DNA from 3 places in the Uliginosibacterium sp. H1 genome. Region 1 is predicted to be linked to each of the others. Evidence: predicted binding sites of a transcription regulator. Region 1 holds the regulator's gene; each other region holds the start of a gene.
The links. The regulator sigma-54, encoded in region 1, starts transcription at its own class of promoters, with help from an activator protein. The targets are predictions, from matches to a motif close to TGGCACGCTTNCTGCTNA.
Positions count from the first base shown of each region.

Region 1 (4,302 bases):
CAGGCGCAACGCAGCACGGTTGGCCTCAAAGAGTTGAGCGACGCTCGTTCGCCGCATGCGGATCCCATTCGACAAAGAGGCTATGCATGGTGTCGGCGCTGTCGGCCGCCAGAAGATCGTCGCGGAAAGCGCGGTCGGAGAACATCTGGGCCAGTTCGGACAGCAGGCGCAGATGGGATTCGTTGGCCTGCTCCGGCACCAGCATCACGAAGATGAGGTTCACCGCGCGGCCATCCGGCGCATCGAACTGGATCGGGCTGGCCAGGCGGAAGAAAGCGCCCAGCGCTTCCTTCAAACCCTTGATGCGGCCGTGCGGAATGGCGATGCCCTGGCCCAGGCCGGTGGAGCCGAGCTTCTCGCGCTGGGTCAGCGAATCGATGATCGCGCTGCGCGACAGGCTGTTCTGGTTCTCGAAGATCAGTCCTGCCCGTTCAAAAACGCGCTTCTTGCTGTCGGCCTCCAGGTCGAGCAGCACGTTTTGCAGTGGCAGGATGTGGGAAATGAGGTTCATCCGGGGGAGGCTCTGACCGCGCTGTCACCAGTGGTGACGAGACGGTCGCTACTCGGCGTAAATGGACTGTCTGGGACTGTCGAAACTGTCGAGCTTTCCTGTCGGGCGTGGTGCAGCGGGATGGGACAGCAGAACCTTGGAGCAGGATAACCGGCCGAGGTGCAGGCAAGCGGGAATTATGCCCGACAACCCGGCCGGCCGGGCGGTCAGGGCTGGGCGGCTTGGTGCTTGATGGCGTCGCGCCCGTGGTCGAAGGACTTTTCCTTGTGCTTGACGACCTGGCGGTCGAGCTTGTCCGTCATGGCGTCGATGGCGGCGTAGAGGTCTTCCTCGGTCGCTTCGACGTGGATGTCCTTGCCGCGGACATGCAGGGTCACTTCGGCCTTCTGCTTGAGCTTCTCGACGGAGAGGATCACGTGGGTGGCGGTCACGTGGTCGAAATGGCGAATCACGCGTTCCAGCTTGCTGGTGACGAACTCACGGATGGCGGGGGTCACCTCAAGATGATGGCCGGTGATGTTGAGATTCATAGGGCACTCCTCTCAGATCGACTTGCGCTGACTGACCGGCGGGATATTGAGCGACTCGCGGTATTTCGCAATCGTCCGTCGCGCCACCACGATACCCTGCTGGCCCAACATCTCGGCAATCGTGGCGTCGGACAGGGGTTTTCTCCCGTCTTCACCTGCAACCATCTGGCGGATCAGCGCACGAATCGCCGTGGCAGAGCAGGCACCGCCCGTGTCGGTGGACACGTGAGAGCCGAAGAAATACTTCAGTTCGAACACGCCGCGCGGGCTGGCCATGTACTTCTGCGTGGTCACGCGCGACACCGTGGATTCGTGCAGCTCCAGTTCGTCGGCAATCTCCCTCAGGGTCAGCGGCCGCATGGCCACTTCGCCGTGGTCGAAGAACTGGTGTTGTCGTTCGACGATAGCCTGCGACACTCTGAGGATCGTGTCAAAGCGTTGTTGTACGTTCTTGATTAACCAGCGGGCTTCCTGTAGCTGGCCCGACAGGGCGCTGGCGGAACCACGGTTCTGCTGAAGGATGTCGGCGTAGACGCGGTGGATCCTCAGTTTCGGCATCGCCTCCGGGTTGAGGCTCGCCCCCCAGCGGCCGCGCGTCTTGCGGACGATGACGTCCGGCACGATGTAGCGCGGCTCCACGTGGGTGAACTGGGCGCCCGGGCGGGGGTTCAGCCGGGAAATCATGTCTTGCGCGGCGCGCAGGCCGTCGTCGTTGCAGCCCAGGCGGCGCTTGAGCTTGACGAAGTCGCGCGCGGCCAGCAGTTCGAGCTGGCCATCGACGATCTGCAGCGCCAGGCTGCGGGCACTGCATTCCGGGCAATTGCGCAGCTGCAGGGTCAGGCACTCCTGCAGGCTGCGTGCGCCGACGCCGACGGGGTCGAAGTGCTGCACATAGCGCAGCGCGATCTGCAGGTCATCGACTTCCACTTCCAGCTCGGGCGGAATCAGTTCGAGCAGTTCTTCCAGCGGGGTGTCGAGAAAGCCATCGTCATCCAGCGCCTCGATGAGGAAACGCACCAGCGCGCGGTCCCGGTCGGACAGGGCCATCAAGGCCACCTGGGCATCGAGGTGGTCACGCAACGACGTGGCGGCAGCCTGGAATTCCTGGAAGTCGGACTCGTCGTCGTCACCGCCATTGCGGCTGCCCGCTTCGGAACGCCACTCCGCGGCTTCGCCGAGATCGTCGTCGGAGGCCGCCTCGTAGGCCGCATCGATGGTCTCAGGCGGATCGACCGACACCGCCGGCTCGAAGTCCGCGTCCTCGCCGTTGCCGCTGGATTCGCGGATCTCCGCGAAGTCGCGCTCCTCGCGCTCCTCGTGGCGCGTGGCTTCGGCCTGCTCGACGCTGGCCACCGCTTCGGCGCCGCCCTCCTCACCGTCCTCGCGCTCCAGCATGGGGTTCTCCAGCAGGATGCGCTCGATTTCGGTGTTGAGCTCAAGCGTCGACAGCTGCAGCAAGCGGATGGACTGCTGCAGCTGCGGGGTCAGCGCGAGGTGCTGGGATATCTTGAGCTGGAGCGAGGGCTTCATGAATGAGACGGAAAACTTCTACAGGCGGAAATGTTCGCCCAGATACACCTGACGCACCTGTGCGTTTTGCACGATTTCGTCAGGACGGCCGCCAGCGAGCACCTCGCCGGAGTTGATGATGCAGGCGTGATCGCAGATACCCAGCGTCTCACGCACGTTGTGGTCGGTGATCAGCACCCCGATGCCGCGCGACTTCAGGTAGGCGATGATCTTCTGGATGTCGATCACCGCGATCGGGTCCACGCCGGCGAAGGGTTCGTCGAGCAGGATAAGCCGCGGGCTGGTCGCCAGCGCACGCGCGATCTCCACGCGGCGACGCTCGCCACCGGACAGCGACTGGGCGGTCGCGTCGCGCAGATGGCCGATGTTCAGCTCGTTGAGCAGCTCGTCCAGCCGGGCCCGCACTTCAGCCTTGCCCAGCTTCTGCAGCTCCAGCACGGCCATGATGTTCTCGGCGACCGTCAGCTTGCGGAAAACCGAGTTCTCCTGCGGCAGGTAGGACAGGCCCATCTGCGCGCGGCGATGAATCGGCGTGTGGGTCAGATCGGTGCCGTCCAGGTGGATCGCACCGCCGTCCGCGCGCACCAGCCCGACGATCATGTAGAAGCAGGTCGTCTTGCCCGCGCCATTGGGGCCGAGCAGGCCGACGACCTCGCCGCTGCCGACCTCGAAGGAAACGTCACGGACCACCGTGCGTTTCTTGTAGCGCTTGGAGAGCTGGGTAACCCTAAGCAGACTCATCGTTGAACGGCTCTTTCAGTACTTTGCGGATCAGTTCGCTGGTGAAGCCCCGCGACTGGAGGAAGCGCGCCTGACGGGCCCACTCGCGGGCGTCCTGCGGCTTGTCGCCGAATTTCTTCTGCCACACCGCGCGCAGGCGGGCCAGTTCGTCGCCACCGCCTTCATCGGCCAGGGTGGTGAGTGCATCGTCGATCAGCGCTTCGGCCACGCCGCGCCGTGCGAGTTCATTGCGCAGGCGCCCCACGCCATGTCGCTCGGCGCGACTGCGCACGAAGCTCTCGGCGTAGCGCGCATCGGACTGCAGTCCGGTCTCGGCGAGACGGTCGAGCAATGCCGACAGCATTTCAGGCTCCGCCTCGCCGCGCAGCTTGGCCGCCAGCTCGGCGCGCGAATGCTCGCGCCGGGCCAGCAGGCGCAAGGCCCGGTTGCGCAGGGCCGTCGCCGGAGAACTGCTCATCGCGAGGCATCCGCCAACGATCCGTCGATCAGGCCTGCTCGGCGGCAGGCAGCGCAACGACGCCCACCGCTTCGCGGATCTTGTTCTCGATCTCGCGGGAGATCTGCGGATTGGCGCGCAGGAACTCACGCGCGTTGTCCTTGCCCTGGCCGATCTTCTCGCCGTTGTAGGCATACCAGGCACCGCTCTTGTCGACGAACTTGTGCTCGACGCCCATATCGACGACTTCGCCTTCACGCGAAATGCCTTCGCCATACAGGATGTCGAAGTGGGCTTCCCTGAACGGCGGTGCCACCTTGTTCTTGACGACCTTCACCTTGGTTTCGGAGCCGATGACTTCTTCGTTCTTCTTGATCGTGCCGGTACGACGGATGTCCAGGCGTACGGAGGCGTAGAACTTCAGCGCGTTGCCGCCGGTGGTGGTTTCCGGGTTGCCGAACATCACGCCGATCTTCATGCGGATCTGGTTGATGAAGATGACCAGGGTGTTGGTGCGCTTGATGTTGCCGGTGAGCTTGCGCAGCGCCTGCGAC
Region 1 is NZ_JAYXHR010000002.1:1,331,317-1,335,618, reverse strand. It holds gene hprK (HPr(Ser) kinase/phosphatase) at 1-57, opposite strand, end outside; gene ptsN (PTS IIA-like nitrogen regulatory protein PtsN) at 26-511, opposite strand; gene hpf (ribosome hibernation-promoting factor, HPF/YfiA family) at 718-1,041, opposite strand; gene VVD47_RS15660 (RNA polymerase factor sigma-54) at 1,054-2,571, opposite strand; gene lptB (LPS export ABC transporter ATP-binding protein) at 2,590-3,312, opposite strand; gene recX (recombination regulator RecX) at 3,299-3,769, opposite strand; gene recA (recombinase RecA) at 3,798-4,302, opposite strand, start outside.

Region 2 (4,302 bases), 420 kb from region 1:
ACGACGCGCTCGCCGCTCTCTTCGTCGGTGGCGAGGTACAGGTGGCTGCGGTGGCTGTGGTGCAGCTCGCGTTCGATGCGGTAGCCGTCGAAGTGCATGCGCGCCTGCAGCAGCGGCGGAAACGGCAGGCCGGCGAGGTGGTGGTAGAGCGCGTCGGCGGAGTGGCCGGGCAGGCTGTCCACGCGCAGGATCTGCACGCTGAGGTTGTCGGTGCTGTCGCGGGCGAACGCCTCCGCCACGATCAGGCGCGCGGCGTGGTCGAGATCGCCGGCGTTTTCGCGGATGATGCGCGCCGCGGTGCGTGGGTCGACGTGCTCGTACACGCCGTCGGTGGCCAGCAGCAGCACGTCGCCTTCGTCCAGCGTCAGCGTGCGGTAGTCGATCTCCAGTTCGCGGCTGGCGCCCAGCGCGCGGCCCAGGTAGCTCTGCCCGCCACCGGCATGCACGCGGTGGTCGTCGGTGAGCTGTTCCAGCGACTGCTCATGCACGCGGTAGATGCGCGTGTCTCCGACGTGCAGCAGATGCGCGCTGCTGCCCTTCACCACCACCGCGCTGAAGGTGCACACGTAGCCGCGGTCGCGGTCGAAGCGGTACTCGCTGCGCTGGGTCTGCGCGAACAGCCAGGAGTTGGTGGCGGCCAGCACGCGCTGCGCGGCGGTCTTCACCGACCAGGCGTCCGAGGTGCAGTAGTAGTCGTCGAGGAAGCCGCGCACGGCGAATTCGCTGGCGACCTGGCTCACCTCGCTGCTGCTGATGCCATCGGCCAGCGCCAGCGCGACACCCTTGCTGACGAGCTGGGCACCGGTGGGCACGCAGGCGCCGTGGAAGTCCTGGTTGAGCGGCTTGCGCCCCTTGTCGGAATGCTGGCCGATGCTGACACGCAGTTCGCCGGACATGGATTCGCTGCTCCCCGATCACACAAGAAACCACACAAGAAAAAAGCCCCGGTTTCGCAGGAAACCGGAGCCCTGAAGAATTGTACGGCCTGGCGTTTCCCGTAGCCGGTCGGATCCCCATCTTCCCGGAGCCGGTTGCACGCTCTTCTCGTTGTGGCCCGGGCATCCACTGCCCCGGGCCATGTTCACTTGCCTGGCGCGCCTGCTCAGGCGGCGCGGCGCGGCGCCGTGCGGGCGTGCGTGGCGTACAGGGTGAGGCCGGTGAAGGCCAGGCCGCCGACGAGGTTGCCCAGCACGGTGGGGATTTCGTTCCAGATCAGGTAGTCCATGATCGTGAAGTGCGCGCCCAGCAGCAGGCCGGACGGGAACAGGAACATGTTGACGATGGAGTGCTCGAACACCATGTAGAAGAACAGCATGATCGGCATCCACATGGCGATGACCTTGCCACTGACGTGGGTGGAGATCATCGCGCCGACCACGCCGGCCGACACCATCCAGTTGCACAGCATGCCGCGCACGAACAGGGTGAGCATGCCGGCCGCGCCGTATTCCTTGTAGCCCAGGGTGCGGCTCTCGCCGACGATGCCGATGGCCTTGCCGACCGCGCTCGGTTCGGTGGAGAAGCCGTTGGTGGTGTAGATGGCCATCATGATCGCCACCGTGAAGGCGCCCAGGAAGTTGCCGGTGAACACCAGGCCCCAGTTGCGCAGCACGCCGCCGATGGTGACGCCGGGGCGCTTGTCGATGAGGGCCAGCGGCGCCAGCACGAACACGCCGGTGAGCAGGTCGAAGCCCAGCAGGTAGAGCATGCAGAAGCCCACCGGGAACAGCACGGCGCCCAGCAGCGGCTGGCCGGTCTGCACGTTGATGGTGACCGCGAACCAGGCGGCCAGCGCGAGGATGGCGCCGGCCATGTAGGCACGGATGATGGTGTCGCGCGTCGACATGAAGATCTTCGATTCGCCGGCGTCGATCATCTTGGTGACGAATTCCGAGGGTGCCAGGTAGGCCATGTTGTTGTCCCGTTGTGTCGTGTGGTGGCCGCGGCCGACCAGAAAACAAAATGGCGCCCATTCCTGATCCCACCCCGGAAAAAGGGAGGGAACAGGAATGGACGCCATCATCCAGGTGAAACCGACGGGCCGTGCGTTGTCTCGCTGCCCGTTGCCGGGCCTTCATTAGCCCGACGCGGGGTAAGCGTCAGCAGGTTCTGTGCCATTTGCGCGCGCGGCGCCGGGATATCGCCGCAACCGGCGCCAGCCCTGGCGTTGCGGGGTATCGGCGGGCGGCTTGCGGCTTCATGGCAGCCCGGCGGATCGCCCCGCGCTGGTGCCCTTGCGCCGCAGCACTGACCGCCTTTGGTGCGGCCGCTGGTCAGACCGGCATCACTTGCCCGGGCGCGGCGGCACCAGAAAAGCCGGCAGCGAAAGCGCCGCCTGCGCCACCTCCACCAGCTTGCGGTTCTGGTCCATGGAGGCCTTGCGCATCATCACGTGGGCCTCGTCCTCGCTGATCTGGAAGCGCTCCATGAGGATGCCCTTGGCGCGCTCGATGAGCTTGCGCTCGTCCAGCACGCGACGCGCGGTGTCGAGGTCGGCCTCCATGCCGGCAAGCCGCTCGGCCTGCGCCTTCAGCACCTGCACCAATGCCTGCGAGCCCTCCGCGCCCGTCATCGCGTTGTCATCCAGGCGCGCCGCCGGCGGGTTGTCGCGCAGCGTGCGCAGCAGGCCCTCGGCGTCGGTCAGCGCCTGTTGCGCCTGCGCCACCAGCGCCGCACAGCGGCCCTGCAGCGCCTCGACCAGCAGGCATTGCAGCGACCACACCTCGACCAGGCGGGCACTGCAGACGTCGAACCACTTCTCGTTGTGCGCGGCGTCCAGCGTGGTGGCGCGCGTGCTGTGCAGCACGCGGCGCAGGCGTTCCAGCTGCGCCGCGAAGGGCGCATCCTGCGCGGCCTGCCAGCGCGCCGCCAGCGCCTCGTCGGCGAACTCGGCGAACAGCTGGAAGCTGCGCTCCTGCGATTCGATGAGGTCGGTCATGCGGTCACGGTCTGCCGCGTCGACCTGGCCGGAGGCGAAGCACAGGCCACCCAGCGCGCGCTCCTGCCCGGCCTGCTCCTTGCCCTGCACGAGGTTGAACAGCGCCACCAGCAGGCGCGAGATGCCGGGGTCCACCGCGCTGTCGGCCACCTCGAACACCAGTGCGACCAGGCCGGCGATGATGCGGCCGTAGCTGTCGATGGCCTCACGGGCAGGAATGGCGCGCCGGTCGATGCTGGCACGCAGCGCCGGCAGGCCGTCCAGCCCGAGCAGCGCCCAGGCCATCAGCGACAGGAAGCGGGCGCTGTGGGCCGCGCTCTGCAGTTGCGCGGCAAGGCCGGTACGCAGCCGCTGCTCGACCGCCTGCGACTCCGTCAGCGCGGCCTGTCGCGTATCGGCGAAGTGCCCGCCCTGCGAAGCGAGGAAGATGCTGGTCGCGCCGCGTTCGAGCTGCAGCACGTGAACCATGTGGCCGATGACGGCCACCAGCTCGCTGCGTGCGCCCAGGCGGCGGAGTTCTTCGATCTCGTGCTGCTTGGCAGCCAGCACGATGCTGGAAACGGAGAGTTGCATGGCAGTTGCCGTGGGCGGCGGGAAAGTCCTTCAGGGCCGGATGATGAACGAAACGGCGCGTTCCGTGGCGAAGCGTGAGGCGGGCCCGCGACAGCGCCGTGGCACGCTGCACGCATTAGCCTGCACCGCGCCCGAACATGGCCAGCGGCGTGCTGCCGAAGGCGCGTCGGAAGGCGGCGATGAAGGCGGAGGTGGACGCATAGCCGCAGTCCAGCGCGACGCGGGTGACGCGTTCGCCACGCTCCAGCGCGCCGAGCGCGAGCAACAGGCGCAGACGCAGCCGCCAGTCGCCGAAGGACAGTCCCGTCTCGGCGCGGAACAGGCGCGCCAGCGACCGTTCGCCAAGACCCGCCACCTCGCCCCAGGTAGCGAGGCTGCGCGTGTCGTCCGGCGCTGCCTGCAGGGCACTGCACACTTTCAGCAGGCGCGCGTCGCGCGGCAGTGGCAGGTTGAAGGCGACCTGCGGCAGGGCGGCGAGCTGGTCGAACAGGGTGGCGACCAGGCGGCCGGCCGGCCCCGCCTCGTCGTATTCCACCGACAAGGCGCCGACTGCGAGGATCAGCTCGCGCACCAGCGGACTCACCGCCAGCACGTGGCAGTCCGCCGGCGCCCACGCGGTGGCTGCGCTGTCGAGGTAGAGGCTGCGCATCTCGGTGCGCGCGGAGGTGCGCACCTCGTGCTCGATGCCGGCGGGAATCCAGATCGCGCGCTGCGGCGGGGCGACGAAGCTGGCCGTCGCGGTGCGGATCTCCAGCACGCCGGAAATGGCGTACGACAGCTGCACCCAGGCG
Region 2 is NZ_JAYXHR010000002.1:915,147-919,448, reverse strand. It holds gene VVD47_RS13815 (bifunctional protein-serine/threonine kinase/phosphatase) at 1-896, opposite strand, end outside; gene VVD47_RS13810 (formate/nitrite transporter family protein) at 1,103-1,912, opposite strand; gene VVD47_RS13805 (nitrate- and nitrite sensing domain-containing protein) at 2,285-3,511, opposite strand; gene VVD47_RS13800 (AraC family transcriptional regulator) at 3,627-4,302, opposite strand, start outside.
Region 2: VVD47_RS13810 (formate/nitrite transporter family protein) is a predicted target of sigma-54. The motif match lies at 2,100-2,117, and genes of this name have one in related genera.

Region 3 (4,302 bases), on a different contig from region 1:
CGACGCGCGCAGCCGCTTGCGCGCGCTGATGCCGCGCGCGCTGGAGCTCTGCGCGGCCTGCCCGAACCCGGACGAGACCCTGCAGCGCGTGCTCGACCTAATCGAGGCCATCTGCCGCCGCGCGGCCTATCTGGCCCTGCTGCAACAGTACCCGGCGGCGCTGGGGCGCGTGGTGGCGCTGATGTCCGCATCGAGCTGGGCGTCGAAGTACCTGACCCGCCATCCCTTGTTGCTCGACGAGCTGCTGGACGCGCGCCTGCTGGAGCAGATGCAGGACCGCAACGTCTTCGCCGCCGAACTGGCCGCGCGCATGGATGCGCTGGGTGACGACACCGAGCGGCAGATGGACGTGATGCGCGAGATGCACCACGCCCAGGTGTTCCGTCTGCTCAACCAGGACCTCGCCGGCGTACTGACCCTGGAGCGCGTGTCGGATCACCTGTCCGACCTGGCCGACATCATGCTGGCCGAAACCTTGCGCCAGTGCTGGCGGCGTCTGCCCAAACGTCATGTCGAGGTGCCGCGTTTCGCGGTCATCGGCTACGGCAAGCTGGGCGGCAAGGAGCTGGGCTACGCCTCGGACCTCGACCTGGTGTTCATTTACGACGACGACCACGAGGACGCGCAGCCCAACTACGCACGGCTGGCGCAACGCATCAGCACCTGGCTGTCCAGCCAGACGCCGTCCGGCATCCTCTTCGAGACCGACCTGCGCCTGCGGCCGAACGGCGACTCCGGTTTGTTGGTGTCCTCGCTGGAAGCCTTCCAGCAGTACCAGCGCGAGTCTGCGTGGGTGTGGGAGCACCAGGCGCTGACCCGGGCGCGGTTCTGCGCGGGCGACGCGAAGGTGGGCAGCGCCTTCGAAGGCATCCGCCACGAATTGCTGACCGAGCCGCGCGACGTGGCGAAGCTGCGCGCGGAGGTGCTGGCGATGCGCGTCAAGATGCGCGAGGCCTTCGCCAACAAGAACGAAGGCTTCCACGTGAAGCACGACGCCGGCGGCCTGGTGGACGTGGAGTTCATCGTGCAGTACCTGGTGCTGGCGCACGCGCCGACCTGGCCGGAGCTGACCGGCAACATCGGCAACATCGCGCTGCTGCGCCTTGCCGGCAACATCGGCCTGATTCCCGCCGACACCGCGCACGAAGCGGCGGACGCCTACCGGGCCCTGCGTCGTGCCCAGCACCTGCAGCGCCTCAACGAGCAGAAGAACGTGGTGGACGAAAGCGCCCTGCAGGAGGCGCGCGAGGTGGTGATCCGGCTGTGGAAGCTGGTGTTCGGGGAATAGGTATGGCTCGTCTGCGGCGATACACCATCCACGTAGAGCACGATGGCGGCTCGTACATCAGCCAGGTCACTGCAGAAGATGAGGATCAGGCCATCGCGGAGTGGTGTTTGTCCGTGAAGCGGTTGCGCGTGTATGAACGTGGAAGCAAGGGGATGGCGAAGGCCGTTGCACTGGGCGTGGCAAACACTGGACTCACCGAAGTGGAGACCACGCACAAGGTCTGGTGCTTTACGGCTATGCATGCCGACAAGCTTGTGCTTGGATATGTGATCTACTCAGGCGCCGCGAAGAAATGAGCGTTGGCGCGTTGGCGCGGTGAGGTTTGAGAGAGATGCTGCGCCGGTTCATCAAGACTCACTACGACCGTTGGCTGATCGCCCGTCGCAAGACGCTGGCGCAGCGCTACCCGCAGCACTGCTTCGGCACCGGCAGCTACGCCGACGATGACTTCGAGGTGCGTGCCTGGGGCGAAGGTGCACGGCTGGTGGTGGGCAACTACTGCTCGATCGCCGCCGGGGTGCGCATCCTGCTCGGGGGCAACCACCGCACGGACTGGGTGAGTACGTTTCCCTTCGCGGAAAAGTGGGCGGGCGTGCCGCGGCCGGTGGGCTACCCGGCGACGCGGGGCGATGTGCTGATCGGCCACGATGTATGGATCGGCGCCGATGCGCTGATCCTGTCCGGCGTCACGGTGGGTGATGGCGCGGTGATCGGCGCGCGTGCGGTGGTCAGTCGTGATGTTCCGGCCTATGCTGTAGTGGTGGGCAACCCGGCGCGCGTAGTGCGGCATCGCTTCGACGAGGCCACCATCGCGCGACTGCTCGCAGTGCAGTGGTGGCATTGGGACGAGGCGCGCCTGCGCGCGCATCTGCCACTACTGCTTTCCGACCGCATCGAGGACTTCCTGCAAGTTGTCGAAAGCCCAGCGGAGGCCGCTACCGGCCCCTGACCGCGGGCCTTATGCGTTTGCGCCAATAAAGTTCATACGTGCTTTCTTATGGTGCGCAATGCACCGCGCCGACGCTTTGTCGCGTTCTGGCCTAAGTGTTTGTTCTGCATAGGGGTTGCCCCGTATCCGGAGCGGGTGCCCGTCACGCTACGCAATGCCTTTCCCGGCGTAAATCAATGTCTTTCAATGATTTGCGTCTAATGGCACGGACGCTGCTTTTGACTGGCCCATGAGCGTACTTCGCCAGGGTGCCCGGAAATGAAGAAACTGAAACTCGTGATGGTCGGCAACGGGATGGCCGGCGTCCGCACGCTCGAAGAGTTGCGCAAGATCGCGCCGGACATGTACGACATCACCGTGTTCGGCGCCGAGCCGCACCCGAATTACAACCGCATCCTGCTGTCGCCGGTGCTGGCCGGCGAGATGACCATCCAGGACATCATCCTGAATGACCTGGCCTGGTACAGCGACAACGGCATCAACCTGCACACCGGCAAGAAGATCGTCACCATCGATCGCAAGGCCCGCAAGGTCATCGCGGAAGACGGCACGGAAGCCGAGTACGACCGCCTGCTGCTGTCGACCGGCTCCAACCCCTTCATCCTGCCGGTGCCCGGCAAGGAGCTGAAGGGCGTCATTTCCTATCGCGACATCGCCGACACGGACGCGATGATCGACGCCGCTGCCAAGTACAAGCACGCAGTGGTCATCGGTGCCGGCCTTCTGGGCCTGGAGGCCGCCAACGGCCTGGCCCTGCGTGGCATGGACGTGACGGTGGTGCACATCGGCAACTGGATCATGGAGCGCCAGCTCGACAAGACCGCCGGCACCATGCTGCAGAAGGCGCTGGAAGCCAAGGGCATGAAGTTCCTGCTGCCCAAGCAGACGGCAGAGCTGATGGGGGACGAGGGCGGTCGCGTCACCCACGTGAAGTTCAAGGATGGCGACATCGTGCCGGCCGACCTGGTGGTGATGGCCGCCGGCATCCGCCCCAACACGGAGCTGGCCGAGAAGGCCGGCCTGCACTGCAACCGCGGCATCGTGGTGAACGACACCTTGCAGACCTACGACCCGCGCATCTACGCCGTGGGTGAGTGTGCGAACCACCGCGGCATCGCCTACGGCCTGGTGGCGCCGCTGTTCGAGCAGGCCAAGGTCTGCGCCAACCACCTGGCGATGTACGGCATCGGCCGCTATCAGGGTTCGGTGACGTCCACCAAGCTGAAGGTCACCGGCATCGACGTGTTCTCGGCCGGCGATTTCAGCGGCGGCGAGGGCACCGAGGACATCGTGTTCTCCGACCCCGGCATCGGCGTATACAAGCGCGTGGTGATCCGCGACGACAAGATCGTCGGCGCCGTGATGTACGGCGACACGGCGGACGGCTCCTGGTACTTCCAGATGCTGCGCGACGGCCAGAACGTCGCCGACATCCGCGACCACCTGCTGTTCGGCAAGAGCCACCTCGGCGATGCCGGCCACAAGGGCCAGAACATCGCGGCCAGCATGCCGGACAGCGCCGAGGTCTGCGGCTGCAACGGCGTGTGTAAGGGCACCATCGTCAAGAGCATCAAGGAGAACGGCCTCTTCACGCTGGATGACGTGCGCAAGCACACCAAGGCGTCCAGCTCCTGCGGTTCCTGCACCGGCTTGGTCGAGCAGATCCTGGCTTCCACCATCGGTGGCGCCTACACGCCGGCGGACTCCAACAACAAGCCGGTGTGCGCCTGTACCGACCACTCGCATGGCGAAGTGCGCAAGGCCATCGTCGACCTCAAGCTGAAGTCGATTCCGGAAGTGATGCACGCCATGGAGTGGAAGACGCCCAACGGCTGCGCGAGCTGCCGCCCGGCGCTGAACTACTACCTCATCTCCTCCTGGCCGCACGAGGCCCAGGACGATCCGCAATCGCGCTTCATCAACGAGCGCGCCCACGCCAACATCCAGAAGGACGGTACCTACTCGGTGGTGCCGCGCATGTGGGGTGGCCTCACCACGCCGAACGAACTGCGTGCCATTGCCGACGCTGCCGAGAAGTACAAGGTGCCCACCGTGAAGGTGACCG
Region 3 is NZ_JAYXHR010000003.1:130,240-134,541, forward strand. It holds gene glnE (bifunctional [glutamate--ammonia ligase]-adenylyl-L-tyrosine phosphorylase/[glutamate--ammonia-ligase] adenylyltransferase) at 1-1,288, shown strand, start outside; gene VVD47_RS17230 (hypothetical protein) at 1,291-1,584, shown strand; gene VVD47_RS17235 (CatB-related O-acetyltransferase) at 1,620-2,237, shown strand; gene nirB (nitrite reductase large subunit NirB) at 2,496-4,302, shown strand, end outside.
Region 3: nirB (nitrite reductase large subunit NirB) is a predicted target of sigma-54. The motif match lies at 2,439-2,456, and genes of this name have one in related genera.